DNA from 4 places in the Rhizobium sp. BK456 genome. Region 1 is predicted to be linked to each of the others. Evidence: predicted binding sites of a transcription regulator. Region 1 holds the regulator's gene; each other region holds the start of a gene.
What was found. The regulator LexA, encoded in region 1, represses DNA repair genes until DNA is damaged. The targets are predictions, from matches to a motif close to TGTTCNNNNTGTGTTCNG.
Positions count from the first base shown of each region.

Region 2: the regulator LexA is predicted to act here: its motif matches at 5,592-5,609, upstream of FHX03_RS08495 (putative DNA modification/repair radical SAM protein).
Region 3: the regulator LexA is predicted to act here: its motif matches at 5,293-5,310, upstream of recA (recombinase RecA).
Region 4: the regulator LexA is predicted to act here: its motif matches at 3,871-3,888, upstream of FHX03_RS32100 (ImuA family protein).

Region 1 is NZ_JACIAO010000003.1:274,815-282,799, forward strand. Features, by position in the region: gene FHX03_RS10925 (pyruvate dehydrogenase complex E1 component subunit beta) at 1-562, opposite strand, end outside; gene pdhA (pyruvate dehydrogenase (acetyl-transferring) E1 component subunit alpha) at 579-1,625, opposite strand; gene FHX03_RS10935 (FtsB family cell division protein) at 1,771-2,091, opposite strand; gene eno (phosphopyruvate hydratase) at 2,227-3,501, opposite strand; gene kdsA (3-deoxy-8-phosphooctulonate synthase) at 3,643-4,488, opposite strand; gene FHX03_RS10950 (VOC family protein) at 4,488-5,381, opposite strand; gene lexA (transcriptional repressor LexA) at 5,578-6,297, shown strand; gene FHX03_RS10960 (ComEC/Rec2 family competence protein) at 6,278-7,985, opposite strand, start outside.
Region 2 is NZ_JACIAO010000002.1:456,554-464,538, reverse strand. Features, by position in the region: gene carB (carbamoyl-phosphate synthase large subunit) at 1-2,839, shown strand, start outside; gene FHX03_RS08500 (UdgX family uracil-DNA binding protein) at 2,903-4,354, opposite strand; gene FHX03_RS08495 (putative DNA modification/repair radical SAM protein) at 4,354-5,586, opposite strand; gene greA (transcription elongation factor GreA) at 5,841-6,317, shown strand; gene FHX03_RS08485 (glycosyltransferase family 4 protein) at 6,345-7,400, shown strand; gene FHX03_RS08480 (dicarboxylate/amino acid:cation symporter) at 7,465-7,985, opposite strand, start outside.
Region 3 is NZ_JACIAO010000014.1:124,819-132,803, reverse strand. Features, by position in the region: gene FHX03_RS30275 (glutathione S-transferase family protein) at 1-38, shown strand, start outside; gene FHX03_RS30270 (GyrI-like domain-containing protein) at 85-936, opposite strand; gene alaS (alanine--tRNA ligase) at 1,270-3,924, opposite strand; gene recA (recombinase RecA) at 4,090-5,178, opposite strand; gene FHX03_RS30255 (carbohydrate kinase family protein) at 5,407-6,351, shown strand; gene FHX03_RS30250 (pseudouridine-5'-phosphate glycosidase) at 6,437-7,363, shown strand; gene cckA (cell cycle histidine kinase CckA) at 7,628-7,985, opposite strand, start outside.
Region 4 is NZ_JACIAO010000017.1:20,416-28,400, forward strand. Features, by position in the region: gene FHX03_RS32090 (error-prone DNA polymerase) at 1-1,629, opposite strand, end outside; gene FHX03_RS32095 (Y-family DNA polymerase) at 1,626-3,137, opposite strand; gene FHX03_RS32100 (ImuA family protein) at 3,058-3,810, opposite strand; partial or broken gene ligD (non-homologous end-joining DNA ligase) at 4,090-5,140, shown strand; partial or broken gene FHX03_RS32110 (SOS response-associated peptidase) at 5,202-5,973, shown strand; partial or broken gene FHX03_RS32115 (exodeoxyribonuclease III) at 6,014-6,731, opposite strand; gene FHX03_RS32120 (DUF3606 domain-containing protein) at 6,735-6,911, opposite strand; gene FHX03_RS32125 (GFA family protein) at 7,092-7,496, opposite strand; gene FHX03_RS32130 (hypothetical protein) at 7,790-7,985, opposite strand, start outside.

The DNA of each region.
Region 1 (7,985 bases):
GGGGGCCGAATTCCTGCAGCAGGCCTTGGGTGACCTTGTAGGCGCCCTGATATTCGGCGACTTCCTCGCCCATGACGAAGACGTCGTCGCTGGCGCGCATTTCTTCGGCCATGGCGTCGCGGAGCGCTTCGCGCACGGTCATCGACACCATTTCGGTGCCGGCCGGGATTTCCGGATCGTTCGGAACGGCAGCCTTCGGCTCGGCCGGAACGGGAGCAGTAGCCGAACCGGTATTGGTCGGCTTTTCTTCCTGGGCAACCTGCGGAGCAGCGACTGGCTGAGCAGCAGCAGGCGCAGTGGAAATCGCGTCGGCCGATTCGCCGTCCTGCAGCAGCACGGCGATCTTGGTGTTGACCTTGACGCCTTCGGTGCCGGCATCGACCAGCAGCTTGCCGATGACGCCTTCGTCGACGGCTTCGACTTCCATCGTCGCCTTGTCGGTTTCGATTTCGGCAATCACGTCGCCTGAGGTGACCTTGTCACCTTCCTGCTTCAGCCATTTGGACAGCGTGCCTTCTTCCATCGTCGGAGAGAGGGCGGGCATGAGGATATCGATAGGCATGGGTTCCCTCCCCCGATTAGAGCAGAATGTCGGTGTAGAGCTCGGATGCATCCGGCTCCGGATCGGCCTGGGCGAAATCGGCGCTGTCGGCGACGATGTCGCGGACATCCTTGTCGATCGCCTTCAGATCGTCTTCGGAGGCCCAGCCCTTTTCGATGAGGCGCGCCTTGACCTGCTCGATCGGATCCTGCTCGGAGCGCATCTTCTGCACTTCTTCCTTCGAGCGATATTTCGCCGGATCCGACATGGAGTGGCCGCGGTAACGATAGGTCAGCATTTCGAGAATGATCGGGCCCTTGCCGGAGCGGCAATGTTCGAGCGCCTCGTCGGCGGCCGCCTTGACGGCGCGAACGTCCATCCCGTCAACCTGGATGCCGGGGATGCCGAAGCCGGAGCCGCGCAGCGAGTAGTTCGACTGCGCAGTGGCGCGGGCCGTCGAGGTGCCCATGGCGTAGCGGTTGTTCTCGACGATATAGACGATCGGCAGCTTCCAGAGGGCCGCCATGTTGAAGCTCTCGTAGACCTGGCCCTGGTTGGCGGCGCCATCGCCGAAATAGGCGATCGAGACATTGCCGTTGCCGCGGTAATGGTTGGCAAAGGCAAGACCGGTTCCGAGCGAAACCTGGGCGCCGACGATGCCGTGGCCGCCGTAGAAATGCTTCTCTTTCGAGAACATGTGCATCGAGCCGCCCTTCCCGTGGGAATAGCCGCTGCGGCGGCCGGTCAGCTCGGCCATGACGCCGCGCGCTTCCATGCCGGTTGCCAGCATGTGGCCGTGGTCGCGATAGGCGGTGATGACCTGGTCGCCTTCCTTCTGCGCCATCTGCATGCCGACGACGACAGCTTCCTGACCGATATAGAGGTGGCAAAAGCCGCCGATGAAGCCCATGCCGTAAAGCTGGCCGGCCTTCTCCTCGAAGCGGCGGATCAGCAGCATCTCGCGATAGGCCTTGAACTCCTCATCGCGATCGAAGTCGGCTACCGGGCCTCCATTCGATGCTTTGGCTGCCGGTTTTGCTGCAGTTTTGCGGCTGGAAACGGTCGCGGTCTTTCGCGGCGCCATTCAACCCTCCCTATGGGTTTGTCGTTTCTCGATGGCGCGTACCATAGGGAAGAAATATGACCACAGCAATGCCATAATTGCATGGCTCGTATTCAGCACTAAACTATTGGAAATACGAAGAAAATTCCAATTAACCGAATTCCGGTTAATTGGAATAATGGTTGAATATGACGATCTCGTCCGCGCGCGACATATTGAGCTGATAGCGCGCTTTTTCGTCCAACATATCCTTGTCGAGCGAGCCATCACTCAGAAGCGCGACCTGATTTTCCAGATGTTCGCGCTTCGCCTTCAAGATCGCAAGCTCTTTTTCACGCGCGACGCGCTGGTGCTCGAACGTCTCCGTTGCGCGCAGGCCGTAATCGCCGTGAATGCAATGATAGCCGAAATAGGAGAGGAAGGCGACCGTCATGGCCGGAATGACGAAGCGGCCGAATTTTCTCTTCTTATGATGCTTTGTCCACATACACGCATGCTCTTGAACGCATTACCAATTCGTTCAGCATAACGCCCAGAGATTAACCGTTCGTTGACCGTAAAAACGGCCAACAAAAAACCCGCGCCGGGAGGGCGCGGGTCAAATTATCGAAAGCAGATCCGATCAGCCGCGAATGATCGAGCGGCCGGCATACTGGGCCTGGGGGCCGAGGCCTTCCTCGATGCGGATCAGTTGGTTGTACTTGGCAAGACGGTCCGAACGGGACAGCGAGCCGGTCTTGATCTGGCCGCAGTTGGTGGCGACAGCGAGATCGGCGATGGTCGAATCTTCGGTTTCGCCGGAGCGGTGCGACATGACGGCTGTGTAGGCAGCCTTATGCGCCGTGTTGACGGCGTCGAGCGTTTCCGTCAGCGAACCGATCTGGTTGACCTTGACGAGGATCGAGTTGGCGACACCCATGCGGATGCCGTCGCGAAGACGGGCGGAGTTGGTGACGAAGAGATCGTCGCCGACGAGCTGGGTCTTCTTGCCTGTGAGGTCGGTCAGCGTCTTCCAGCCGTCCCAGTCGTCTTCAGCCATGCCGTCCTCGATCGAGATGATCGGGTACTTGGCGGCAAGTTCGGCCAGATATTCGGCCATGGCGCCCGATTCGAGCGTGCGGCCTTCACCTTCGAGGACGTATTTGCCGTCCTTGAAGAACTCCGTCGAGGCGCAATCGAGACCGAGGTAGATGTCCTCACCCGGCCTGTAGCCGGCTTTCTCGACCGACTTGACGATGAAATCGAGGGCTTCCGAAGCGCTCTTCAGGCCCGGTGCGAAACCGCCTTCATCGCCGACATTGGTGTTGTGGCCCTGGGCGGCCAGTTCCTTGCGGAGCGTGTGGAAGACTTCCGAACCCATACGCACGGCTTCGGCGATCGTATCGGCGCCGACCGGCAGGATCATGAATTCCTGGAAATCGATCGGATTGTCGGCATGGGCGCCGCCGTTGATGATGTTCATCATCGGCACCGGAAGCAGGCTCGCGGAAGCGCCGCCGACGTAGCGATAGAGCGGCAGGCCGGAGGCTTGGGCAGCAGCCTTAGCGACGGCCAGCGACACACCGAGGATAGCGTTGGCGCCGAGGCGCGACTTGTTCGGCGTGCCGTCGAGCTCGATCATGATGTTGTCGATCTGGATCTGGTTTTCGGCATCGATGCCGCCGATCGCGTCGAAGATCTCGGTATTGGCCGCATCGACCGCTTTCTGCACGCCCTTGCCGAGGTAGCGCTTGCCGCCGTCGCGCAGCTCGACCGCCTCATGGGCGCCGGTCGAAGCGCCCGAGGGAACGGCCGCGCGGCCCATGCTGCCGTCTTCGAGATAGACATCGACTTCGACGGTGGGGTTGCCACGGCTATCGAGAATTTCGCGGGCGATGATATCGGTGATTGCAGTCATGGGTTCTTCCTGCTCGGTGGGTGATCAATCGTTCGAAGCCTGTCATAATCGAAGGCGTGCAAATTACAATGGCACATTGCGGCACCCTCGACCTGCATGTCCGATCGTCGCTATAGCACGAACATGTCAGGCTTTTGACTGTCAGCCCTTGGCGACAGCGTCAAAGGCCAGCAGCTTTTCCAGAAGCCGCGGCATGTCCTTCAAATAGACCATGTTCGGGCCGTCGGACGGTGCGTTGTCGGGGTCCTGGTGGGTTTCGACGAAGACGCCGGCAATGCCGGTCGCCACCGCTGCGCGCGCCAGCGTTTCCACGAATTCCCGCTGACCGCCGGAGGAATCGCCCTGCCCGCCCGGCTGCGCCACGGAATGGGTCGCATCGAAGATAACGGGCGCGCCCATCGACGCCATGATAGGCAGCGAGCGCATGTCGGAAACCAGCGTGTTGTAGCCGAAGGAGGCGCCGCGTTCGCAGAGCAGCACGTTAGGATTGCCGCTGGCGTTGAGCTTCTTCAGGACGTTCTTCATGTCCCAGGGGGCGAGGAACTGGCCCTTCTTGACATTGACGGCACGGCCGGTCTCGGCGGCGGCGATCAGAAGGTCGGTCTGACGGCAGAGGAAGGCCGGGATCTGCAGGACATCGACCACCCTTGCCACTTCGGCGCATTGCTCGGCGGTATGAACGTCGGTGAGAACCGGAAAGCCGAATTCCTTCTTGAGATCGGCGAAGACCTGCATGCCTTTTTCAAGCCCGATGCCGCGCTCGGCCGACAGCGAGGTGCGGTTCGCCTTGTCGAAGGAGCTCTTGTAGACGAGGCCGATGCCGAGCTTGGCGCAGAGCTCCTTGAGCGTGCCGGCAACCATGAAAGCGTGGTCGCGGCTCTCCATCTGGCAGGGGCCGGCAATCAGCGACAGGCGGCCGGTATTGGAAAAGGTGACCTGGCCTGCGCCCTCGCCGATCCTGACTTCCGAATTCGTATCAGTGCTCATCATCTTTCCTCGAAGGCGAAAAGCGTGCCCTGCCCGGGCGCCGGCTTCACCAGAATGCGATTGTTCTTGCGCGTGTAGGTCACTCCGTTAGCAGCCAAATGCGCTTCTGTCACGGCAAGATCGGCGACGGTGAAGAGGATGGCCCGGCCGCGCAGGCCGCGGTCGGCGGATAAGACGGCAACCTCGAAATAGGCCTCCAGCCCCTCCGGCGTCATCAGGCTGATTTTCGCATTCGGCGCCGCGATATTGACGCCGAAACCGGTTTTCTCGACCGCCGACTGCGCCATGGCAAGGCTGACGAAACCGGCGTAGGCGGCGGCATCAGGCGCGCACAGCGCGATCTCGGCGATGCCGGTCACGCCATTGGCATGTGTCTCCAGCGCGCCGCGGTCGGCGGGCAATGGATTGATGCGCTGGCAGGTAAAGAGAAAGAAGTCCGGCGCAAGCAGATCCGCTGCAAAGGCCAGTTTGAAGCTGCCGACGCTTTCGGAACCGTCCGGCATCTTCATTGGCCGGCTGAACTCCAGCATCTCGCCGGCGCTCGATCCGCCGGCAGCGAAGTGCCGATGATCGTGGCCGGCATCCTCGGTGCCGAAAACCACCGCCGAAAGCCCCTCATCGCCGCAACGGAAGCGGAAGGCCCGGTTGCGGGCGGTGAAGACATTCCCTTGCCGCGCCGAGGCCTCGCTCTCCTCGACGCTGGCGATACCGAGCGGCTCCAGATAGGTCTTGTCGGCGAAGAAGACACAGGCATTCTCCGTTCCGAAGGGATGGCGGGCATCGGCGGCAACCGTGAAGCCGAGCTTGCCGAGCCGCTCGCGGGCCAGATCGATATTGACGACGGGCAGCACGACATGATCCAGCGGGTGCGGTTTGGCGGAACGCTCGTTCATCATATCCCTCCCTCAAACGATAAGAGATGTGCGACAGCACCACCCCCAATGCAAGACATGTGTGCCAATCCGGCGAATGAAAATAAAAATCTCAAAGAGTTGGCGGCAAGTTTTACGGAAATTTAGCTACTTGCAGAACACATATGGAACATATAGTGTCTGTTCTGGATTTGTTTCAATCAGGGGTCACACGCCGATGCTCACGCGCAAACAACAGGAGCTTCTCCTTTTCATTCATGAGCGCATGAAGGAATCCGGCGTTCCGCCATCTTTCGACGAGATGAAGGATGCCCTGGATCTGGCCTCCAAATCCGGCATTCATCGCCTGATTACAGCGCTCGAAGAACGCGGTTTCATTCGCCGCCTACCGAACCGCGCCAGGGCGCTCGAGGTCATCAAGCTTCCCGAAGCCTATAGTCCCAGCATCCAGCCCCGGCGCGGCTTTTCGCCGAGCGTCATCGAGGGCAGCCTCGGCAAGCCCCAGCCGGTCGCCGCCCCCGCGCCTGTAAAACCCGTCGCCGACAACGGCAACTCGGTCTCGGTGCCGGTCATGGGCCGAATCGCTGCCGGTGTTCCGATATCGGCAATCCAGAACAATACCCACGACATCGTCGTTCCCGCCGACATGCTCGGCTCCGGTGAACATTATGCGCTGGAGGTGAAGGGCGATTCGATGATCGACGCCGGCATCTTCGACGGCGACACGGTGATCATCCGCAACGGCAGCACCGCAAGCCCCGGCGACATCGTCGTTGCCCTCGTCGATGACGAGGAAGCGACGCTGAAGCGCTTCCGCCGCAAGGGCGCCTCGATCGCGCTTGAGGCGGCCAACCCGGCTTACGAGACCCGGATCTTTGGGCCCGACCGCGTCAAGGTGCAGGGCAAGCTCGTCGGCCTCATTCGCCGCTATCACTGACACTGGACAGGCCGGATTCGGTAAAACTGTTGCTGCGCCAGTCATAGGCGCGCTGGCGCATCCATGGCCGCGACAGCGTTTCGAATGCGGTTGCGACCTCCAGGCCGGTATCTGCGAAGCGCAGCTCGAGGGAACCGGTCTTGCGCAGCGTCTCACCGGTGAAGAGCGTCGCGCCTGAGCGGCAGCTGTTGAAACGCAGGCGGACCGGCGTCACGACGATATCGGCTGCATCGCAGGCCGGGCCGAGATAAGCGGCATTGTCGATGATGCTTACCACACGGCCATTGCCAAGCCTTGATATGCACCAGGCCTTTTTGACGCAGGAGAAGCGGTTTGTTTCACCGCCCGCGGCGGCCCCCCGCATCGCTGTCCTTGCTTCATTCTGTTGCTCGCGGGAAAGCCTGACGCGTCGGTCTTCCCCCTCCGGCGGGATAGCGGGGCCACCCAGCATCTTCGGCGGGTGATGCGTCGGCAGGACCAGCGCTCTTTGCCACTGGTCGAAGATGAAATCCGGCGGGTTTTCACGATTGGAAGCCATTGCCGCGGTCTCGACGAGCGCGACCAGACCGCCATCCTCCGAAATCACCAGATCCGGCGGCCGGGAAACCGGCAGAATCAACAGAATGAAGGTCGAAACGGCGAGGATTGCTGAGCCGGCATGGCGCAGCCGGGTGCGGAGCAGCGTCAGCAGCAGGAAGCCTGCCACGGCGATGGCGAAATACCAGGCGGGCAAGCGGCCGACGCCGATATCGCCGCCCCAGCCGGACACTGTCTTGGCGACCGCGATCACCAGATCAAGGCCGAAGCCGACCACCTTCCAGAGCGGAGCGTCCAGACCGAACGGCATGAGCAACATCGCCAGCAGCCCGGCCGGCATCACGATGAAGGAGATGATCGGCATCGTCGCGAGGTTTGCCGGCAGGCCGTAAGCGGTCAGGCGATGAAAATGTTCGATCGAAAACAGCGCCGTGGAAAAACCGCCGATCAGCGAAGTCAGGAAGACGCCGCCGAAGAAACCGGCGACCGCAACGAGCGGCCGGAAGACCGGCAGCCTCAGCAAAGCGTTTTCGCGAATGCGCCGCTCCTTCCACAACTGATAACCCGATACCAGCGCCAATGTCGCGGCAAAGGACATCTGGAAGCTCGGGCCCAGGACTTCGGAGGGCGAAATGGCGATGATGACGAGGGCCGAGAGCACGACATTGCGCAGGCTGATCGACGGCCGATCGAAGAAGACGGCAATCAGCATGATGGCCATCATGATAAAGGCGCGTTCAGCCGAGACCCCGAAGCCGGAGATCAGGTAGTAAGCGGTGACGGCGATGAGCGCGCCTGCTGCGGCGATCTTCTTGGTCGGATAGGCCTGGGCAGCACCTGGAAAGAGGCTGAGCAGCATCCGGAAGCCGACGAAGAAGATGCCGGCCGACAACGCCATGTTGAGGCCCGAGATCGCGACGATATGAGCAAGGCCGGACTGGCGCAGCGCCTCCGTCGTCGCATTCGAGATGGCGCGCCGCTCGTCGGTCACCAGAGCAGCGGCAAAAGCGCCCGTATCGCCGGGCAGGATCGATCGAATGCGATCGCCGATACCGCTGCGCAGCCGGTAAAGCCATTCGAGCATTGCTTCCGACGTCGACATTGCACCCTGCGGGCCCGCCCCCAAATCCCTCTCCGGAGCGCCATAGAAG
Region 2 (7,985 bases), on a different contig from region 1:
GCCCGCCATCATCCGCCCCTCCTTCACGCTCGGCGGCACCGGCGGCGGCATCGCCTACAACCGCTCGGAATTCTTCGAGATCGTCGGCGGCGGCCTCGATGCCTCGCCGACCACCGAAGTGCTGGTCGAGGAATCGGTGCTCGGCTGGAAGGAATATGAAATGGAAGTCGTCCGCGACAAGGCGGACAACTGCATCATCATCTGCTCGATCGAAAACATCGATCCGATGGGCGTGCATACCGGCGATTCGATTACCGTCGCCCCGGCGCTGACGCTGACCGACAAGGAATACCAGATCATGCGCAACGCCTCGATCGCGGTGCTGCGCGAGATCGGCGTCGAGACCGGCGGCTCAAACGTCCAGTTCGCCGTCAATCCGAAGGACGGCCGCCTGGTCGTCATCGAAATGAACCCGCGCGTCTCGCGCTCCTCGGCGCTCGCCTCCAAGGCCACCGGCTTCCCGATCGCCAAGGTCGCCGCCAAGCTCGCCATCGGTTATACGCTCGACGAGCTGGACAACGACATCACCGGCGGCGCAACCCCTGCCTCCTTCGAACCGTCCATCGACTATGTCGTCACCAAGATCCCGCGTTTCGCCTTCGAGAAATTCCCCGGCGCCTCGCCGGTGCTGACGACGGCGATGAAATCGGTCGGTGAAGTCATGGCGATCGGCCGCACCTTCGCCGAATCGCTGCAGAAGGCGCTGCGCGGCCTCGAAACCGGGCTGACCGGCCTCGACGAAATCGAGATCCCCGATTCCGAGGAAGGCGAATCCAGCCACAACGCCATCCGCGCTGCCATCGGCACCCCGACGCCGGATCGCCTGCGCATGGTCGCCCAGGCGCTGCGCATGGGTCTCAGCATCGAAGAGGTGCATGAGGGCTGCAAGATCGACCCCTGGTTCATCGCCGAGCTCAAGAACATCATCGACACGGAAGCCCGCATCCGCGAGCACGGCCTGCCCGAGGATGCCGCGAACCTGCGCATGCTGAAGGCCATGGGCTTTTCCGACGCCCGTCTGGCCACGCTGACCGGCAAGCGCCCGAAGCAGGTCGCCGAACTTCGCAACAGCCTGAACGTCCGCCCGGTCTTCAAGCGCATCGATACCTGTGCCGCCGAATTCGCCTCGCCGACCGCCTATATGTATTCGACCTACGAGACACCTTTCGTCGGCGCCGCCCGCTCCGAAGCTGAGGTTTCCGACCGCAAGAAGGTCGTCATTCTCGGCGGCGGCCCGAACCGCATCGGCCAGGGCATCGAGTTCGATTATTGCTGCTGCCATGCCGCCTTCGCGCTGAAGGATGCGGGTTATGAAGCGATCATGATCAACTGCAACCCAGAAACCGTCTCGACCGACTATGACACGTCCGATCGCCTCTACTTCGAGCCGCTGACGGCCGAGGACGTCATCGAGATCCTGCGGGCCGAGCAGGAAAAGGGCGAAGTCGTCGGCGTCATCGTCCAGTTCGGCGGCCAGACGCCGCTGAAGCTTGCCGAGGCGCTCGAGAAGAACGGCATCCCGATCCTCGGCACCGCACCCGACATGATCGATCTTGCCGAGGACCGCGATCGCTTCCAGAAGCTTCTGATGAAGCTCGACCTCAACCAGCCGAACAACGGCATCGCCTATTCGGTCGAGCAGGCCCGCCTGGTCGCCGCCGAAATCGGCTTCCCTCTGGTCGTGCGTCCCTCCTACGTGCTCGGCGGCCGCGCCATGCAAATCCTGCATTCAGAAGGCCAGCTGCAGACCTACCTGCTGGACACGGTTCCGGAACTGGTGCCCGAAGACATCAAGCAGCGTTATCCCAATGACAAGACCGGCCAGATCAACACCCTGCTCGGCAAGAACCCGCTTCTCTTCGACAGCTATCTCAGCCATGCCATCGAAGTCGATGTCGACTGCCTCTCTGATGGAACCGACGTCTATGTCGCCGGCATCATGGAGCATATCGAGGAAGCCGGCATCCATTCCGGCGACAGTGCCTGTTCGCTGCCGCCACGCTCGCTGCCCGTCGAACTGATCGACGAACTCGAGCGCCAGGCAAAGGCGATGGCCAAGGCGCTCAATGTCGGCGGCCTGATGAACGTCCAGTTCGCCATCAAAGACGGCACCGTCTACGTTCTGGAGGTCAATCCGCGCGCCTCGCGCACCGTGCCCTTCGTCGCCAAGACCATCGGCGCGCCGATCGCCAAGATCGCCGCGCGCGTTATGGCCGGCGAGAAGCTCGATGCGACCTTTGCCGCCTATGGCGAAAAGCCCGATCCGCGCAAGCTCACGCATATCGCCGTCAAGGAAGCAGTCTTCCCCTTCGCCCGCTTCCCCGGCGTCGACACGCTGCTCGGCCCGGAGATGCGCTCGACCGGTGAAGTCATCGGCCTCGACACCGATTTTGCGCTGGCCTTCGCCAAGTCGCAGCTCGGCGCCGGCGTCGAGCTGCCGCGTGACGGCACGGTGTTCGTCTCGGTGCGCGACGAGGACAAGCCACGCGTGCTGCCGGCGATCCGCATCCTCGTCGAACAGGGCTTCAAGGTGCTGGCCACCGGCGGCACCGCCCGCTTCCTCGGTGAAAACGGCATCACCGCCACCAAGATCAACAAGGTGCTCGAAGGCCGCCCGCATATCGAGGATGCCATCCGCAACCGCCAGGTTCAGCTGGTCATCAACACTACGGACGGCAACAAGGCGATCTCGGATTCGAAGTCGCTGCGCCGCGCGACGCTGATGCAGAAGGTGCCCTACTACACAACCATGGCCGGCGCCGAAGCTGCCGCCCAAGCGATCAAGGCGCTGAAGGCTGGCAATCTCGAAGTCCGGCCGCTGCAGAGTTACTTCGCCTGAGATAGAGCAATTCCAGCGGCGCCATCGCTCGGTGAGCGATGGCGCGTCTTCACTGGAATCACTTTAGCCGGCGGACGCCATAAGCCGCTGAATCTGCAGCATATCATTGCGAAATCGCACCATCTCCTCCGCTTTCAGTCGCTCGTCGGGAATGCGCAGCAGATAGGAGGGATGCACCGTCACGAAGAGCGTGCGTCCTCCTTCGATCGCCATTGCCTTTCCCCTGACATCCTGCAGGCGCTCCTTCACGTCGGTCAGCGCCGCAAGCGCCGTCGCCCCCATGGCGACGATCAGCTTCGGTTTGACGAGCGCCAGTTCCAGATCCAACCACCAGCGGCAATGCTTCACCTCGCCCATATTCGGCTTCTGATGGATACGGCGTTTGCCGCGCGGCTCATATTTGAAGTGCTTGACGGCATTGGTGACATAGAGCGCCGAACGGTCGATGCCGACGTCCGCGATCACCTGGTCGAGCAGTTTGCCGGCCGGGCCGACGAAGGGGCGCCCGGCAATATCCTCCTGATCACCCGGCTGCTCGCCGACGAACATCACCTCTGCATCGCGCGGCCCCTCCCCGAAGACGGTCTGTGTCGCCTTGGCATGAAGCGGGCAGCGGGTGCAGGCGGCGGCTTCGGCGCTGAGGGCTTCGAGCGTGCCGGCCGGCGCTTCGCGTTCTATGGGAAGGTTGCGGGCGGCCTCCTGAAGCCGGTCGTGAAAGGGCAGCGATTGCGTCGCCTCGCGCGCGGCCATCGCCCGCACCTGGCTCTCGGCGGAGGCGATCAGCCCGGGGATAAGATCGGCTTCCGGCAGGTTCTTCCAGTATTTTTTCGGCATTTCCGCCTGCATCGCCTTCAGCTTCAGCCGCGCCGGATTGAAAATGCTGGCATAGTAGGTGCGCCATAGCTCATCGGTGGTATCGGTGAGATTGGGCTTCTCGCAGGGGGCATCGCTGATCGTCAGCCGCTCGCCATCCCAGGCCGCCGACCCTTTGGGCGTGGCGATCAGCCAATCCATATCGGTGAAGCGCCGTTGGAAGAAGGGTGCCGTGCGCCTGACGATATGATGGTCCGGCTCGAACCAAGCGATGAATTTTCGACGGCCAGCAGCTGCCGCACCAACCTCTTTGAAACGGACGAAAGCCGTCATCTTGTGGGCGTCGCGCCGGACATTTTTTGCCATCAGGCGAGCCCGCACGACATCCTCGTCGGAGGCCACTTCGAGCAGTTGCCGGTCCATCTGCAGCCGCCAGAGCAGGCGGTAAAGCAAGGAGAACCGCGCCGGGTCGGAGTGGCAGAGGACCGTCTCGGCAAGCTCGATAAAGGCGGGCGGCACCGTCATCGGCTTGCGTGTCACCGGCACCGGCGGCATGGCGTCGCGTTGGAACGAAAGATCCGCCTCTGCGCTTTTTTCCCGCCAGTCGATCTCCTCAGGCAAAATGCCGGCGGCGGCAAAGGCGCGCGCGGCATCGCGCCATTCGGCAAGATCGCCCCGTCCCGCCAGCACGACCCGGCGCATCATAGCAGCGACAATTGTTCAGGTTTCGGCTCGAACATAGCGCGAAGATCCGGGCGGTCGATCAGCCGGCGCGGCGACCAGCCTTCCGCCGAGACGAAGGACTGGACTTTCTTGATCGAGATGCCGAGCCGCGAAAGATCGTCGAGCCGCAGCCGGCGAAAGCGGCGGGCCGAAACGATTGATTTGACCGTCTTGGTGCCGAGACCGGGAACGCGCAGTAGGCGTTCACGTTCGGCTTTGTTGATATCGACGGGAAATTCGGCCCGGTTGGCGAGCGCCCAGGCAAGCTTCGGGTCGAGGTTGAGGTCGAGCATGCCGCCCGTCTGGTTGGCGGTAATTTCGTCGATGCCGAACCCATAGAACCGATAGAGCCAGTCGGCTTGATAGAGCCTGTGTTCGCGCATCAGCGGCGGCTTGATCAGCGGCAGGTTTTTCGATGAATCCGGGATCGGGCTAAAGGCGGAATAATAGACACGCTTCAGGCCGTAACTGCTGTAAAGCCGGCCGCTGGTCGCAAGGATCGTCGCGTCATTCGCGCCGTCGGCACCGACGATCATCTGCGTGCTCTGGCCGGCCGGCACGAAGCGCTGACGCTTCTTCGTGCGCAGCGTCGGCTCGCCGGCGGCCTCGATCTTCAGCCTCAGATCGCCCATCGATCGGCGGATATTGGCGGGCTTCTTTTCCGGCGCGAAGCGGCTGATGCCATTATCCGTCGGCAACTCGATGTTGAGCGACAGCCTGTCGGCAAAAAGCCCCGCCTCCTCGATCAGACGCGGCGACGCCTCGGGGATCGATTTCAGATGGATGTATCCGCGAAAATTATGCGTCACGCGCAGTTCGCGGACGATGCGGACCATCTCTTCCATCGTGTAATCGGACGAGCGAATAATGCCCGAGGACAGGAACAGGCCTTCGATATAGTTGCGGCGGTAGAATTCCAGCGTCAGCCAAATGACTTCTTCGGGCGTGAAGCGCGCCCGTTCGACATTGCTCGAGGAGCGATTGATGCAATAGGCGCAGTCGTAGATGCAGAAATTGGTCAGCAGTATTTTCAGAAGCGAAATGCATCGCCCATCCGGCGCATAGGCATGACAGATGCCGGATCCCTCGGTCGAGCCGAGCCCGCCGCTTGCAGCCGAATCGCGTTTCACCGTGCCGCTGGAGGCGCAGGAAGCATCATATTTGGCAGCATCGGAAAGGATGGCCAAGCGTTCTGTTAGCGATTTCTTCATCAGTATGTTCACTATATGTTCTTACGAACAAAGTCAATCGCGGCGATCCGGCCTTGAGCGCGTTTTTGCGCCTGATGACCCGCTGTGGCGGCGGCTCGCTTTTTCGTTAATGCGAATTTTCTGGAAATCGGCCTTGGCGATCTGCTATAAGCACTTAACTAGGATTGTGGCACGGTTCCGAAGCTCCCCTTCGGGACCTGTTTTCTTTTGTGTTCGCGCCTGCTGCGTGGATACAAGGAGTGAAGGACAGAAAAATGGTTGAAAAGGTACCAATGACACCGGGTGGTTTCGTCAAGCTGCAGGAAGAGCTGCGCTGGCGTCAGCAGGAGGAGCGCCCTCGAATCATCGAGGCGATCGCCGAAGCCCGTGCCCATGGCGACCTTTCCGAAAACGCCGAATATCACGCCGCCAAGGAAGCCCAGAGCCACAATGAAGGCCGCATCAGCGAGCTGGAAGACCTGACGGCGCGCGCCGAGGTCATCGACCTGACGAAGATGTCCGGCGACAAGATCAAGTTCGGCGCCAAGGTGAAGCTCGTCGACGAGGACACCGAAGAAGAAAAGACCTACCAGATCGTCGGCGACCAGGAAGCCGACGTCAAAGCCGGCCGTATCTCCATATCCTCGCCGATCGCCCGCGCGCTCATCGGCAAGGAAGTCGGCGATTCCATCGAGGTCAATGCCCCCGGCGGCTCCAAGGCCTACGAAATCCTTCAGGTTTCCTGGGGCTGACCGCCCGCCACAGACGAGACCCCTCCCTTGCCTGATATGCGTGACGTCGAGATCATCGCGCCCAATTTCAAGCGCCGGCTCTCCGGCGTCACGTCGACCATCGTCCAGCTCATCCCCTGCCAGATCCGGCTCGGCATGAGGATCGCAACGCTCGGCCCCGGCCTGCCGGAAGGCTTGGCGAAGCTGAGATGGTCGCAGCTCCTTGGCCTTTGGCGCCCGCCGCCGCGCCGGCGGCGGCGTGTCTGGCACGCCCGCCGCAACAATGAGATGGCCGTCGGCATCCTGCTTCGCCATCTCCTGCGCATGCCGCTGAAACTCATCTTCACCTCGGCCGCGCAGCGCCGCCATACCGCCTATACGAAATGGCTGATCCGCCGCATGGACGCGGTGATCGCGACCAGCGACCGCTCCGGCTCGTTCCTCGAGGTGCCGCACACGGTCATCCAACACGGCGTCGACCTTTCGCTGTTCCATCCGCCGGCAACGGCAGAAGACGGCATTGCCGCCACCGGTCTGCCGGGCCGTTATCTGGTCGGCTGTTTTGGCCGCGTGCGCCATCAGAAGGGCACCGATCTTTTCGTCCGTGCAATGATCGAACTCTTGCCACAGCACCCGGAATGGACGGCCGTCGTCTCCGGCCGGGTGACGGCGGAGCACATCGCCTTCGCAGACAAGCTCAAGGCGGATGTCGCCGCCGCGGGCCTTAGCGACCGAATCCTCTTCCTCGGCGAAGTGCCCGATATCAAGGTCTGGTATCGCCGCCTGACGCTTTATGTCGCCCCCTCCCGCAACGAGGGTTTCGGGCTGACCCCGCTCGAAGCCATGGCTTCGCGAACGGCGGTGGTGGCATCGGACGCCGGCGCCTATGCCGAGCTCATAGCCGAAGGTGAGACCGGATCGGTGGTGGCGGCCGGCGACAGTGAAGCGCTGACACGGGCGATCGCGCCTTATATCGCCGATCCCGGTCTGGCGGTCGCGCATGGCGAGAATGCACTGCGCCATGTCAGAGCGAATTTTGCGCTGGAGAAGGAAGCAAACGCGATCGGCGCCATTTACGACCGTCTTCTCGGCGGCAACCGCTGAAGCAGAAAGCGAAACGGCCCGTCGGATAACGGGCCGCTGCAAAGATTGCCAACAATCGTGCTGATTATTCCGCCGGCTGCAGTCCGGCGGCCGGAGCGCTTTCTTCTGTCTGGCCGCCCAGGGCCCTGGCGAGCTGCGCGGTATCCAGTTCGTTTTCCCAGCGTGCCACGACGATCGTCGCCACGGCATTGCCGACGAGGTTGGTCAGCGCCCGGCATTCCGACATGAAGCGGTCGATGCCGAGGATGAGCGCCATGCCGGCGACCGGCACGGAGGGCACGACGGAGAGCGTGGCGGCAAGCGTGATGAAGCCGGCACCGGTGATGCCTGCGGCACCCTTGGAGCTCAGCATCGCTACCAAGAGCAGCAGGATCTGGTCACCCCAGGAGAGGTTGATGCCGGTTGCCTGGGCGATGAACAGCGCCGCCAGCGTCATGTAGATGTTGGTGCCGTCGAGATTGAAGGAATAGCCGGTAGGGATGACGAGGCCGACGACCGAGCGCTTGCAGCCGGCCTTTTCCATCTTGTTCATCAGGCCCGGAAGTGCGGCCTCCGACGACGAGGTGCCGAGAACCAGCAGCAGCT
Region 3 (7,985 bases), on a different contig from region 1:
TGGATGATGAGGCCGGCAAGACGATGCAGGCCGCCTGATCGTCATCGCCGCGCCCCTTACTTGGCCGCGCCGGGATGTCAGCCCTCAGGCAAGCGGCATATGGATATCCGTCATCAGCTCGGTCGGCGGCACGTCGCGCGGGTTGTTGAGATATTCCTCGAACATGACGCTGTCCTTCAGTTGCCGCCCGGATTTCGGCAGCCACTCCGCATAGAGCCACTGGTAGGCCTTGTGCATGTCGGCATAGGGGCCTTTATGGCGCAGCACGGCGTAGTCGCCGCCGTCGATCGTGCGCCGCTCGAACGGCGCTTCGGCCGACCCCGCGGAAACGCCGGTGACGCAGGCGATCGAGCGCAGCTGTTCGGCCGGCACGATATCAGGATCGTCGAGATAGACACCGATCATCCGCATGTCGGGCCTGGCGAGACCACGCGCGTAAAGCGTGCCGAACAATGTTTCGAAGGCTTTGCCGATCTCCATATAGGAGCCGGCATGGGCGACACCGATCAGTTCGGTGGGTGCGATCTCACGTATGGTAACGTCGAACATGGCTTTGATCTTTCCGTTAGGTGAGGGTTGGAAGGCTGTGTGGCTTCCCTCTTTCCGATAGCGTGCCGGCGGCATGCCGTAGACCGACTTGAAAATGCGGTTGAAGGATTGGAGATTGGGATAGCCTGATCGCTTCGCAATCTCACGGACGGCAAGCTCCGTGCGGACGATTTCGCCCGCCGCGCGATGCAGCCGCAGCCGCTTGACGGTGGCCGCCAGCGTCTCGCCGTAAATCGCCCGATAGATCCTGTGCCAGTGATAGCTGGACATGCAGGCGATCTCGGCCAGGCGCGCCATATCCAGCTCCTCGTCGAGGTGGTCGTGAATATAAGCCGAAACCCGTCTCAGACGGGTTTCATAAAGTGCCCATGCCGTTTCCCCGTTCATGTCAAACCTCCTGCAAATCGATCGGATGCAACAAAGCATAGCCCGATTTGACAAATCCTGCGGACTTGCCGGCTCCGGAGCGCCAAAGTTCAAGAGAGCCTTATCCTTGCTGACGTGCCGAGCAGGTGCCTCGAAGGACGAGGCGGGTACACCGGCATCACGCCAACGTCCCTCATTCCTGTGCTCGTCACAGGATTCCATTCACGGCGCGTCCGCGCCGTGAATGAATCAGTACCGAAAGAAAAAAGATCTTTCGCGCCCAATGACTTGGGCGCACTGGATTCGTGTGACAAGCACAGGAATGAGGGAGGAGAGCCGACGTAACCCGGCAGCTTAGCCCGCGAGTGCTACGGCCACCGCTTCGATCGCCTCGTCGGCCTTCGAGCCGTCGGGGCCGCCGGCCTGGGCCATGTCGGGGCGGCCGCCGCCGCCCTTGCCGCCGAGGGCGGCCGAGGCGACGCGCACCAGATCGACAGCACTGAAACGATCCACGAGATCCGGCGTCACGGCGACGACCGCACTCGCCTTGCCGTCGTCGGAGACGCCGATCAGCGTCACGACGCCGGAGCCGATGCTGGTCTTGCCGTCATCGGCAAGCCCTTTGAGGTCCTTGGGATCGACGCCCGATATCGACTTGCCGAGGAACTTGACGCCGGCGACTTCGCGCACGGCATCGGCCGAGCCGCCCTGCCCGCCGCCCATGGCAAGTTTGCGCTTGGCGTCGGCCAGTTCCCTTTCGAGCTTGCGGCGCTCGTCCATCAACGCTTCGACACGCGACAGAACCTCCGAAGGCTGAACCTTCAGCGAGGCAGCCAGCGTCTTCACGCGATCGTCCTGCTCAGCCAGATATTCGCGCGCCGATTCACCGGTCAGCGCTTCGATGCGGCGAACCCCGGCGCCGACGGCACTTTCGCCGAGAACGCGGATCAGGCCGATCTGACCGGTGGCCGACACATGCGTGCCGCCACAAAGCTCGACCGAGTAAGGCTTGTTGCTCTTTGCGCCATGAACGCCTGTGCCCATCGAGACGACCCGCACTTCATCGCCGTACTTCTCGCCGAAGAGCGCCATGGCGCCTTCCTCGATGGCGTCGTCGACGCTCATCAGCCGGGTCGTGACAGGAGAATTCTGCAGCACGATCTCGTTGGCCATATCCTCGACGATCTTCAGCTCCTCGGTCGACATCGGCTTCGGATGCGACACGTCGAAACGCAGGCGCTCGGGCGCGACCAGCGAACCCTTCTGGGCAACATGGGTGCCGAGCACTTCGCGCAGCGCCTCGTGCAGCAGGTGTGTTGCCGAGTGGTTGGCGCGCAGCCGCGAACGGCGGGCGTGATCGACGGTGAGAACAACCGCATCGCCGCTCTTGAATGCGCCTTCGACAACGACGCCGGAATGCACGAAGAGGCCTTCGCCCTTCTTCTGCGTGTCCGATATCTCTATTCTGCCGTGGTCGGACGAAATGATGCCGGTATCGCCCATCTGACCGCCGGATTCGCCATAGAACGGCGTCTGGTTCACGACGATCTGCACCTTGTCGCCGGCCTGGGCTTCTTCAGCAGCAGCCCCGTCCTTGACGATCGCCTGCACCACGCCTTCGGCGGTTTCGGTGTCGTAACCCAGGAATTCGGTTGCCCCGTTCTTTTCCCTAAGCTCGAACCAGATGGTTTCGGTTGCCTTCTCGCCGGAACCGGCCCAGTGCGAACGGGCTTCGGCCTTCTGGCGCTGCATGGCATCGGTAAAACCGGAGATATCGACGCCGATCTCACGGGCGCGCAAAGCGTCCTGCGTCAGGTCGAGCGGGAAGCCGTAGGTGTCGTAGAGCTTGAAGGCGGTCTCGCCGTCCAGCATGTCGCCCTTGCCGAAATCCGTGGTCGCATCCGACAGCAGCGACAGGCCACGCTCCAGCGTCTTGCGGAAGCGGCCTTCTTCGAGTTTCAGCGTCTCCGAGATCAACGCTTCGGCACGCACGAGTTCCGGATAGGCGCGGCCCATCTCCTGCACCAGCGTCGGCAGCAGCTTGTACATCAGCGGCTCCTTGGCGCCGAGAAGCTGGGCGTGTCGCATGGCGCGACGCATGATACGGCGCAACACATAGCCGCGGCCTTCATTCGACGGCAGCACGCCGTCGGCGATCAGGAAGGCCGAGGAGCGCAGATGGTCGGCGATGACGCGGTGGCTGGCGCTGCCCTCAGCCTTGGCGCCCATCGTCTCTTCGATGGCGCCGATCAGCGTGCGGAACAGGTCGGTGTCGAAGACGCTCTGGACGCCCTGCAGGATGCAGGCCATGCGCTCTAGACCCATGCCAGTATCGATCGACGGACGCGGCAGCGGATTGCGCACGCCGGGTTCGATCTGCTCGAACTGCATGAAGACGAGGTTCCAGAATTCCAGGAACCGGTCGCCATCCTCCTCCGGCGAACCGGGAGGGCCGCCCCAGACGTTCTCGCCCTGGTCTATGAAGATTTCAGAGCATGGGCCGCAGGGGCCGGTATCGCCCATCTGCCAGAAATTGTCGGAGGTCGGGATGCGGATGATCTTGTCGTCGGACAAGCCGGCGATCTTCCTCCACAGCGTCGCGGCTTCCTCGTCTTCGGAATAGACGGTGACCAGCAGGCGATGTTTCGGCAGATCGAAACCTTCGGTGACGAGCTTCCAGGCAAGCTCGATCGCATTCTCCTTGAAATAGTCGCCAAACGAAAAGTTGCCGAGCATTTCGAAGAAGGTCAGGTGGCGGGCGGTATAGCCGACATTGTCGAGGTCGTTATGCTTGCCGCCGGCGCGCACGCATTTCTGCGAGGTGGTCGCCGTGGAATAAGGGCGTTTCTCCAGGCCGGTGAAGACGTTCTTGAACTGCACCATGCCGGCATTGGTGAACATCAGCGTCGGGTCGTTGCGCGGCACGAGCGGGCTCGACGAGACGATCTCATGACCGTTCTTCTTGAAATAGTCGAGGAATGTCGACCGGATATCGTTCACACCGCTCATGCTATGCCCTTCAATGCTGCCGGAGGCAGGTAAATCTAAATCCATCGGCTTTTAACGTTCACCTCCGCCACTGTCCAGCAGACAAACAAAACCGGCCGCATTCTGATCAGGGAATGCAGCCGGCTTGGATTTTCAAAGGGACTGGCGGAAAACCGATCGCGAAAATCACATTTCCGCGGCAGCGTCACCATCATCGGGATCCGGTCCGCCGTTCTGCAGGAAGCGGTCGGCGATCAGGCCGGCATTCTGGCGCAGCGACAGCTCGATCTCACGGGCGAGATCCGGATTGTCGCGCAGGAAGGTCTTGGCGTTTTCGCGGCCTTGGCCGAGACGCTGGCTGTTATAGGAGAACCAGGCACCGGATTTCTCGACGATGCCGGCCTTGACGCCGAGATCGACCAGTTCGCCGGTCTTGGAAACGCCCTCGCCATACATGATGTCGAATTCGACCTGCTTGAAGGGCGGCGCCATCTTGTTCTTGACGACCTTGACGCGGGTCTGGTTGCCGATCACCTCTTCGCGCTCCTTGACCGCGCCGATGCGGCGGATGTCGAGGCGCACGGAGGCGTAGAACTTCAGCGCATTGCCGCCGGTTGTCGTCTCAGGCGAACCGAACATGACGCCGATCTTCATGCGGATCTGGTTGATGAAGATCACCATGGTGTTCGACTTGGAAATCGAAGCCGTGAGCTTGCGTAGCGCCTGGCTCATCAGGCGCGCCTGCAAGCCGGGAAGACTGTCGCCCATCTCGCCTTCGATTTCGGCGCGCGGCGTCAGTGCGGCGACCGAGTCGACGACGAGAACGTCGACGGCGCCAGAGCGCACGAGCGTATCGGTGATTTCGAGCGCCTGCTCGCCGGTATCGGGCTGCGAGATCAAAAGGTTCTGCAGATCGACGCCAAGCTTGCGGGCATAGACGGGATCGAGCGCATGTTCGGCATCAACGAAGGCGCAAATGCCGCCCTTCTTCTGCGCTTCGGCAATGGTCTGCAGCGCAAGCGTCGTCTTACCCGAGCTTTCCGGCCCGTAAATTTCGATGATACGGCCCCTCGGCAGACCACCAACGCCAAGTGCGATATCGAGGCCAAGCGAGCCGGTCGAGATCGTCTCGATCTCGACAACATTCTCGTTGGAGCCGAGTTTCATGATCGAGCCCTTGCCGAACGACCGCTCTATCTGTGAGAGTGCCGCTTCAAGCGCTTTGCTTTTGTCCACCGATTTGTCCTCTACCAGCCGCAATGAATTCTGAGACATCCGATCCACCTTTAGGTTATTGAAGCCGCCCAAGCAATGTCGAGTTTGTACCCCATTTGTTCTATTCCCGCAATAGGCGATCAAACGATTGAAAGAAAAAGGTAAAACAGCCTGTGTTCTATATTTGTTTTATCGATGCAAAGCAACGGCTTAGGCCTTATGCACCGGCTTTGCCGCAGCTGCTAGCACCGTCTCGATTCGCGCTTCGGGCATCGGAAGGCGGTTGAAATGAAGAAAAAGATTCTTGTTCTCGGCGGCGCCCATATCGACCGGCGCGGCCGGATCTCCGGCGAAACGGCGCCGGGCGCCAGCAATCCCGGCACCTGGTTCGAGGAGCCGGGCGGCGGCGGCTTCAATGCGGCCCGCAACCTGGCAAGGCTCGGTTTTCAGGTGACGATGATTTCGCCACGCGGCGGCGACCCCATCGGCGAGATGGTCGGGGAAGCCGCCGATTTCGCCGGCATCGACGACCGGCCTTTCGTGTTCCTCGACCGCAAGACCCCGAGCTATACGGCGATCATCGAGAAGGACGGCAATCTGGTGATCGCCCTTGCCGACATGGATCTCTACCGATTCTTCGTGCCGCGGCGTCTCTCCATCCGCTGGGTGCGCGAAGCTTTCGCCGCCCATGATCTCATTCTTTTCGACGCCAACCTGCCGGAGGAGACGATCGCAGCGATCGTTGCCAAGGCACATTCCCTGGCGAAGCCGGTCGCTGCGATTGCCATCTCGCCGGCCAAGGTCGTCAGGCTGAAACCGTGCATCGCGGATATCGACTACCTGTTCCTGAATGAAGCCGAGGCCGCTGCCCTTGCCGGTGAACAGCCGGAAGACGCTGCCGGCTGGCCGCCGCTTCTGAACCAGATCGGCATCAGGAAAGCCGTCGTCACCCGCGGCCGCCGCGAGCTCGTGGCACTTTGCGAGGGCCGCGCCGTGACGCTGCAGCCGCCGATCGCCGACACGGTCGCCGACGTCACCGGAGCCGGCGATTCTCTTGCGGCCGGCACGCTTGCCGCCCTGATGCTCGGTCTGCCGCTCGAAGAGGCCGTTCGCCACGGCACGGCTGCCGCAACGCTCACCGTGCAGTCGCGGCACGCCGTCAACGAAAATCTGACGCCGGATCTCTTGAATGCGGCGCTTGCCCTTGTTCCCGAGGTCAGAATTCTGCATTGAAGCCGCTATATTAAATAGTCGAGCATGAGGTGCGAAAACCGCTGACACGCTTCGGCATCATGCTCATCGACGACAGGACAACATCATGACCAAGCCCATTTCGCCCCTTCTGCCGATCGCCTATTCGAAAGAGGTTGCCAGCGCCAAGCAGCGCGGCGCGCCGCTGGTGGCGCTGGAATCGACCATCATCACCCATGGCATGCCCTATCCCGGCAATATCGAGATGGCCCGCAGCGTCGAGACGATCATTCGCGAACAGGGCGCGGTGCCGGCAACCATCGCCGTCATTCATGGCACGCTGCATATCGGCCTTGAAGCCGGCGAACTGGAGCAGCTTGCCAAGGCGACCGAAGTGATGAAGGTATCGCGCGCCGATCTCGCCTTCGCGATCGCCGAGCGCCGCACCGGCGCCACCACGGTGGCCGCGACGATGATTGCCGCCGCCCGCGCCGGCATCCGCGTCTTTGCCACAGGCGGCATCGGAGGCGTGCACCGAGGCGCCGAGGAAAGCTTCGATATATCGGCCGATCTCGAGGAACTCGCCCGCACCGGCGTCATCGTCGTCTGCGCCGGCGCCAAGGCGATCCTCGACATTCCGAAGACGCTGGAAGTGCTGGAAACCCGCGGCGTTCCCGTCGTCACCTATGAGAGCGAAGAATTCCCCGCCTTCTGGTCACGCGCCTCGGGCATCCGCAGCCCACTGTCGCTGAACAGCCCGGCCGCCATCGCCAATTTCCAGACGGTGCGCGAACAGCTCGGCATCGACGGCGGCATGCTCATCGCCAATCCGGTGCCGGAAGCCGACGAGATCGCCCGCGAAGAGATGGAGATCTACATAGAGCGGGCACTCGACAGCGCCGAGCGCGACGAGATCACGGGCAAGGCGGTGACGCCTTATCTGCTCTCGACCATCTTCGATCTGACGGACGGCCAGAGCCTGAAGACGAATATTGCGCTGGTCGAGAACAATGCGCGGCTGGCGGCTGAGATTGCCGTGGCGTTGGGCGAGTGAGGCCTACGGGGCAGGCCGGAATCGCCTTGCCAGACAGCTGCTGCCGTTCCAGCCCCCTCTGCCCTGCCGGGCATCTCCCCCACAGGTGGGGAGATTGGCTAGACGCAATGGCTTCCCCAAACAATTGGCGTCGCAGCTCGCCGGAACGTTGATGTGGCGAGAAGGTTCCGCCGCTTGTGATCTCCCCACAGGTGGGGAGATGCCCGGCAGGGCAGAGGGGGCGGCCGCGGCACGCCCTGTCTACTAAGGCGATGCCGGCTGCCCTCACCCGTCCAGCGTCTCCTTCACCACCACAGCTAATTGCTTCAGCGAAAACGGCTTCGGCAAAAACCCGAATTTCGCGTCCGGCGGCAGGTTCCGGGCAAAGGCATCTTCGGCGTAACCCGAGACGAAGATGAATTTCATGTCGGGATAGGTCTTGCGCAACTCGCGCAGCAGCGTCGGGCCGTCCATCTCGGGCATGACGACGTCGGACACGACGATGTCGACCTTGCCTTCCAGCTCTTCCAAGATGGCGAGCGCCTCGACGCCCGAGCCGGCTTCGTGCACGGTATAACCGCGCGTTTCCAGCATGCGCTTGCCGCCGCGGCGCACCGCCTCCTCGTCTTCGACGAGAAGGATG
Region 4 (7,985 bases), on a different contig from region 1:
CTTGTGTTCGCGGATGAGATCGAAAGCCTTTGCCATGCAGGTCAGCATGCCCAACGCCAACACATCCACCTTCATGAACTTCAGCGCCTCGACGTCATCCTTGTCCCATTCGATGATCTGGCGATCCTTCATCGTTGCCGGCTCGATCGGCACGAGATCGTCGAGACGGTCATGGGTGAGGACAAAGCCGCCGGGATGTTGGCCAAGATGACGCGGCGCTCCCATCAGCTGCTGCGCCAGTTTCAGCGTGAGCGCCAGACGCCGGTCGTCAGGATTGAGATTAAGTTCTCGGATGTTGCGATCCGGCATTTCCTCCGACCAGGACCACATGCCGGATGACAGCGCCTTGATCACGTCTTCCGGCAGGCCGAGCGCCTTGCCGACATCGCGGATCGCACCTTTTGCGCGGTAGCGGGTGACGGTGGCGCAAAGAGCGGCCTTGTCCCGCGTGTAGGTCTTGTAGATCCACTGAATGACCTCCTCGCGACGTTCATGCTCGAAGTCGACATCGATATCAGGCGGCTCGTCGCGCTCCTGGCTGACGAAGCGTTCGAACAGCAGATCGTTGGTCGAGGGATCGATCGAGGTGATGCCGAGAATGTAGCACACGGCGCTGTTGGCCGCCGATCCCCTGCCCTGGCAGAGAATGCCCTGGCTACGCGCATAACGCACGATCGAGAAGACCGTGAGAAAGTAGGGCGCGTATTTCATGGTGCGGATGAGATCGAGCTCGTGGCGCACGGTCTTCAGAACGTCAGGGGGCAGACCCTCCGGATAACGGTCGGGAATGCATTGCCAGAGATAATGCTCGAGCGAGGCCTGGGCATCCTTGCCCGGCACGACCGCCTCCTCCGGATATTGGTAGGTCAGTTCCTCGAGCGAGAAAGTGCACCGACGGACGATCTCCATCGTCCGTGCGAGTGCCTCGCGGTAGCGCGGAAACAGGCGCTGCATTTCTTCCGGCGGCTTCAGGTACCGATCGGCATGGCGCTCACGCTCGAAGCCGACCTCGTCGATCGTCGTGCGGGTGCGAATACAGGTGACAATGTCCTGCAACTGCCGGCGGCCTGGCTCATGGAAGAGGACGTCATTTGTGACGACCGTCCTCACCTTGAACCGCGCCGCGAGATTGGAAATTTCATGCAGCCGCAGCTGGTCGTTCTGCCGGCGCCGCAGACAAAGCGACACATAGGCGCGATCACCGAAGACTTCGGCCATCTTGCGCAGCTGCACCGCACAGGCGTCATCCGGCAGATCCGGCACCAGAATGCCGATCATGCCTTCGGCACAGGCGATAACGTCGTCCCAGTGCAGGATGCAGTTGTTCTTGCCGCCGCGCGACTTGCCGAGCGTAATCAGCCGGGTGAGCCTGGAGTAGGCGGCGCGACCTGTGGGATAGACCAGCACGGACATGCCATCAGCCAGATCGAGCCGGCAACCGACGACGAGGCGCAAACCCGTGGTCCGCGATGCCTCAAGCGCCCGGACAATTCCGGCCAGCGAATTGCGATCGACGACGCCGAGGGCTTCGATGCCGAGGGCCTTGGCAGTCTCGAACAGTTCCTGTGCGGAGCTTGCACCGCGCAGGAAGGAAAAATGGGTGGTGACCTGCAGCTCGGCATAGCTCATGCGAAGATCCCGTGGATGAACCAGCGATGGCTTCCGGTTTTAGGATCGATGCCATCACCGGAGCGAAACACCCAGAGACGTTCGCCGGCCTCGTCTTCGATTATGAAATAATCCCGTACCGCCTCCATCTCGGCGTCGCGCTGCCACCATTCGCCAAAAACCCGTTCCGGACCATCGGCCCGCTTGACCTTCAGGCGTTTGCCGCGCCAGGTGATGGAGACCGGCGGGCGATCCGGCAGCAGCGCAATCGCCTCGATCAGTTCCGGTCGGGCCAGCAGCCGGACCGGCCGGCGCCAATGGCCGACCCAGGTGACCTCGATCGGATCGGCCGCGGCGCTGATGCGCTGGACGGAGCGCTCGGGCACGTCGGAGGCAACGGGCGCCACCCGATAAACACGCTGGCCACGGTTTCCATAGATGTCGATCAACGGTGTGACGTCCTTGACTTCCTCCTCGACCAGCGACGAGGATTTCTGGCGCTCCTGCAGCGGCTCGGCCATTACCGCAACCAGGATGAGCTTCTCGATCCCAAAGCCGGGCTCGATCTTTTCCGTCCGATCACGAAACAGCTTTGTCAGCCAAGCGACATCGCGCACCGGTTTTGCCGTGCCGGCGCGGATTGCCTGCCGGGTCCCATCCACCTTCTCGACGATTAGATCCGCCCGGCGAACGCCAAGACCGCGCTTTTGCAGTTCCTCGATCAGGTGCACGACCAGGCGGCCGACATATTTGTTGATGGTTTCGGCCGCGCCGATCGGCTCGGCAAAGACGCGGCTGACCTCGATCAGTTCGGCAGTGCGGATCGGCTCGATCGGTTCCGACAAGCGGCCGAACATCTGGTCGATCCGCCGGCCGATCTCCGGACCGAAACGAAGCGTCAGCGGCGCGCGCGGCGTATTGGCCAATTCGCCGATTGTCTGGAAGCCGAGCGTGCGCAGATCGGTGGCGACTTTGCCAGGAAGGCGCAGCAGCGATATCGGCAGCTTCTCGACGGCGCGCGCGGTCTCACCGATCGGCACGATGACCGTATCCCGACTGATGGCGCGCGCGCACGCACGCGCCGCGCCCCAGGTGTCGGCAACCGCGACACGGGCAGTAAGCTTCCTGGCCAGGAACTGGTTGGCGATCTTCGTCACCATCGGCAGCTCGCCACCCTGCAGGTGATCGGCGCCTTCGGTATCCATGATAATGCCGTCAATCCCGTCAACCGCGACGATCGGGGAATAGAGCGTCAGCGCCCAGATCGTGATCCGTTCGAGTGCTGCGGCATCCGCCGCAGGATCCGCATCGACCAACATCAGGCCACGGAACAGCGCCTGCGCTTTCGCCGCCGGCATGCCGACATGAACGCCGGCTTGTCTGGCGGCCGCGTCGCTTGCCGACACCCAGCGCTTGGAGCCGCTCCTGGCGATCACGGCAATCGCCTGTTCAGGCGGAATGGATGGATCGGCGCGACGAATACGATCCGTCGGCAGATCCGGAAGATAGATCGAGACGACCCTTGTCATCGCACGCCCTCACGAGAAACTCAGCACACTCACCCGCTTTCACGCGCATCAATTCCAGAAACCATTGAGCCCTTCCCACACCGGGTACCGGCAGCTCTTCCGATGGCATCACGCTCACCCGCCATCGCGTGGTTGAAGCCGTCGGCTGGCCAAAATCATTGGCCTCAGTCTGTCGCCGCCATCGTCGGACCGCGAGCGCCATGGTCCCGGTTCGCTCGGCCGCCAGCTGCAGCCGGCGCGAGCCGACCATTGGCAATCGGACAAGTTCGCCGACCACGGCGCCGAGGCCGCCGAAGGACAATCCTTCCTCCATGTTGGCCAGGACGTCTTCCTCCTTGTCCGACTCGACAAAGATTACCCTATCGGCATGGAGGCCGACCTGAGCGAGTGCCGGAAAGAAGAGATCCGGACGGGTCAGGCACCAGACGATCGGGCCTTTCGTCCGCGCTGCTATCCCCGCCGCACACAGGGCTGCCGCCGCACCATCGACGGTACCCGCCCCGCCACCGGCAAATTCGTGCAAGGCGCCATAGGCCAGACCACCTCCCGGCAGGACCGCATCGATTTCCGGCACACCGAAGGAAAGACAGCCAGCCTTTCTGCCTGACACGCCCTCAAGCGAAGCGATGCGCTCGCGCAGATCGAAAATCACCCGTTCGCGGGCAGCAGTCATCGTTCACGGCTCCCTTCAAGGTCGTATTGGCGGCCAACATCATGTCGATCCAAATGCGGATGTTCTCTATCTGTTCCCGACGACTTGAAGAGTCAAGCAACCGGAGGATGGGAATATTATCCTGAACATGAGGAACCAGAAGAATACTCAGGAGAATCAGGTGGGTAGCGGCTGAAGGTTTTTTCCGAGCGGTTGCGAGCGCTAATCCCTTTGTGTGAATTGCGGGGAGAAGTCGACATCGTCACAGTGTCCTTAAGATTTTTCTGCTGAACTGTCGGCATGACGAAGCCTCCTAGACCAAAACCCCTCCTTCGTGACGCCCAGGCCCCGATCCGTTCCCGGCCCCGCAGGAAGCGAAATTCAGCCCAACACAGCTCCTGTTCGATCCCAGGCCAGACCGCGTCGAACCTGCGCTGGCGCAACTGAAGTCCCGTCCCCCAAAGGGAAACGAGTGGAGCTGGGAGCTGAAATGGGATGGCTATCGCCTCGCTGTTCACATCGAGCCTCAAGGGATAAGGATTCTCACCCGCGGCGGCCATGACTGGACGCACCGCTTTCCGGCGATCGTAGAGGCGCCCGAGCGCTCGGACCGGCGACGATGATCATCGATGGCGAGGCGGTCGTGCTTAATGAAGAGGGCCGGCCGGATTTCGGGCTGCTGCAGCAATCGTTGGGCGCATCCGGCAAACAAGCCGGCAACCGGGCCTGCGGCGCCATCTTCTACGCCTTCGATTTAAGCTATTTCGACGGGCACGATCTGCGCGGTGTCGAATACCGATCGCGCCGACATCTCCTCGATAACACGTTGAACGGAAAAGACGGCGCAATCAGGTTGTCGGAAACATTCGACACCGAACCAGCCGTCCTGCTGGAGCATGTCTGCCGCCTCGGCCTGGAAGGCATCGTCGGCAAACACCTCGATCGTCCCTATCGCTCGGGCCGGACCGGGGATTGGGTTAAGATCAAATGCGTCCAGAGCGAGGCTTTCTTCATCATCGGCTATGAGATGTCATCTGCCTCGCCTGCCGGTTTCGGCTCGTTGGCGCTTGCTGCCTATCGCGGAGCCGATCTCGTCCACGTCGGGAGTGTCGGCACGGGCTTCAGGCAAGCCGAGGTCATCAGATTGCGGAAGATGATGGACACGCTGCGCTGGAAGCGAAAGCAGCCACCCCTGCCCTATTCCGGAAGTGCCGGTATCGTCTGGGTCGAACCGACGCTGATTGCCGAGATCGAGTTTCGGGCATGGACGACAGACGGCAAACTTCGCCACCCGTCATACAAGGGTTTGCGCGAACGCCAGGACAATGCCGACGTCTTCCGGGTCGACTAGCGAAATTGGCGCCGTGAGCTAGATTGTCGTCCATTCGAGCTTGGCGGAGAACATATCTAGCATGTGCAACCTTTATCGCATGGAAGACAGGGACTGGGTCGCCAAATGGGCCCAGGACGCCGAAAGCCTGATCAACCTGATGCCGGCCTACCAGATGAACCCCGACCAGATGGGGCCGATCATCCGCAATACCCCCTGAGGGAAAGAAGCAACTGGTCCATGCGCGCTGGGGACTGCCCTCGCCGCGCTTCGCCCTTGAGAAGGCGGCCAAAGCCAGGGCCGAGAAACTGGCGGTCAAGGGCAAGGCTTTCGATCTTGAGGAGCTGGTCCGCATGGAGACCGACCGCGGCACGACTAATGTGCGCAAGCTCAATTTCCCGCACTGGACGCGATGGTTCGGTGTGGAGCATCGATGCGTTGTTCCTGTCACCAGCTTCGCCGAGCCCGACCCAGGGAGCAAACAGGAGGGAGGCAATGTGCCCAATGCCTGGTTTGCCCGCGATGAAGCAAAGTCGCTGATGTTCTTCGCTGGCATCCATGTACCGCGATGGAAAAGCGTGCGGAAGGTTCGGGACGGGCTCACGACCGATGACCTCTACGGCTTTCTGACTACGGATCCCAACGATCTCGTGAAGCCGATCCATGAAAAGGCCATGCCGGTGCTGTTGCTGTCGAAGGAAGAGACCGACACGTGGATGCGGGCGCCCTGGGATGAGGCCAAGGATCTAGCCTGCCCGCTACCGAACGATGCGCTGATCATTCTGGCGCGTGAGCCCTATGGATCTTCGATCGTGTCGAAGTCTGGCGAACCGGTGGAAGACACTCTACTGTAATCACTGGCCTTCCGGCCGGCTTCGTTCACTTCGTCTTCCGCTAATTCAGCGGCTCGTCCTGCAACTTTATCCAGACGGGGGCATGGTCGCTGGTGTGGTCCCACCCGCGCACGTGCTTGTCGACCTCCGCCTTCGACAGCCTTTCCGCGGCTTCGGAGCTCAGCAGTCCCAGAACGTGTAGATCCGTTCACCCGGATGCAGATGGCGCAGAGTATCCGCCCACCCTTGATCGACAAGCTTCTTGTATGCGTCCCGGACCTCAACCCGAAAGAGCCCGTCGTTTGTCCAGCGTTCCGGTTTGTAAACGTCGATCTCCGTCGGCATGACATTGTAGGCCCCCGCAAGCACGACCGGGACGTCCAGTTCTGGCAGCTCCACCGCATCGTCATGCAGCCTCTTGAACCGGCGGAGTTTGTAATCGAATTTCGGCCCGCGGTATGGGTTGCCGTTCGGGAGGTAGAGCGCTCCGATAATGGTCCCCTCGACGATTGCCTCGATGTAGCACTTCCGGTTCGCCTGGCAGTCCCTTTTTCGTAAGGTGAGGCTCCAGCCCCTTTGTGCGAGGATTGCGACGCCGTTCCAAGACTTCTCGCCCTGCCAGCGGCGCCGTACCCGGCTGCCTCGATCGCCTTGACGGGAACTTCTCCTGCGGCGCCTTCAGCTCCTGCAGACAGACTACGTCCGGCTCGGCCTCATCCAACCATGGAGGACTTCAAGCCGGCCGTTTACGCCGTTGACGTTTAGGTGGCGAGCTTCACGGCCTACCGGCGGCCGATTTCCGCTTCGACCTTCTTGCGAGAATTCCCTGCGCTCTTCACGGCTTTCTTGACCGTGTCCTTGGAAACACCTTCCTTCTTCGCTTCGTAACGGACTTCATGATCTTGTCCGGCTGCGACCTTGGCGCGATCCTGCGCTCTGCCTTGGGACGTCGTTGCCATTTGCAATCCTCCTAATGATTTTGGTCAGCGGAAAACGATCGCGGAGTCAGGAAGTTCCGCCTGCCCCTCAGGTGAAAGGCATTCCTCGCGGATCCCGCAGAGGCAAGTATCCGATCGCGAATTTCTCGACAAAGATGCGCACGTCGAAAAGCGGTTCACTTACGTCTTCTAAGGGGACGCTCAATCGCCCGGTCGACCTGGAAGTTTAGTAATATCCAGGGCCCATGCTAACGCCGACGAACACCATATCTGCGAGCGGGGCTTCAGATCCTTACGCTGGTTCACCGTTCCCAGTCTGATCCCAACCTGCTCGGCATCTTCCTGCTCTCCAGCCGTGTAGACGGGCGATCCGCAATCGGCACAGAAGAACTGCAGCCGCCGACGACCATTGTCGGCGGTCTTAACATAAAGCTTGGGCTCACCGGACGTGATCTGGAACTGGCTGCGTTGTGTGCTGACGGTTGCCCTGTACGCGGTGCCAGTCAATCTCTGGCAGTCGGTGCAGTGGCAGATCGCGACGTCCTGCGGATCCACCTCGGCTTCATAGGCGATCTTTCCGCATTGGCATGCGCCATCGATGTACATGTCATTCCTCCATCCGTGTTGTTGCGAGACTTAAAGAATGGCCCTCGCAAGTCGGGATCTACCTCTGCCAGTCCTGCCTTCCCTCGACACCTTCTTGATTTCTGCGCTTGCGCGTTTCAGAGACCTTGCCTGCCGTCTCGCATCCCGCAGCTCATTCAGCGTCAGCTGCCGCCATCCGCGATTTTTCTGATATTCTGCCGGCTCCGCCGTCGCCGCCCGGCTCCTTTGGTTTTTTGGAAATCACGTTGAGAACGGTAGGTGGAGAGCGCGTCGGCCATCGGGGATCTCCGGGATCAGCGTCCGGAGACCCGGATTGCGCCGACGTCCCCGAATGTCTGCTGGACCGCAGGGATCATGCTGGAATTGATATCGGCTGAAACTTCGATCTCGCCCTCCAGCGGAGCATCGCCGCGCGCACCACCATCGTGAGAGACATCGCCGCCTGATGGAGCAGAGCCAGCGGTATTCTTAGCCGAGGTCGATTGGATA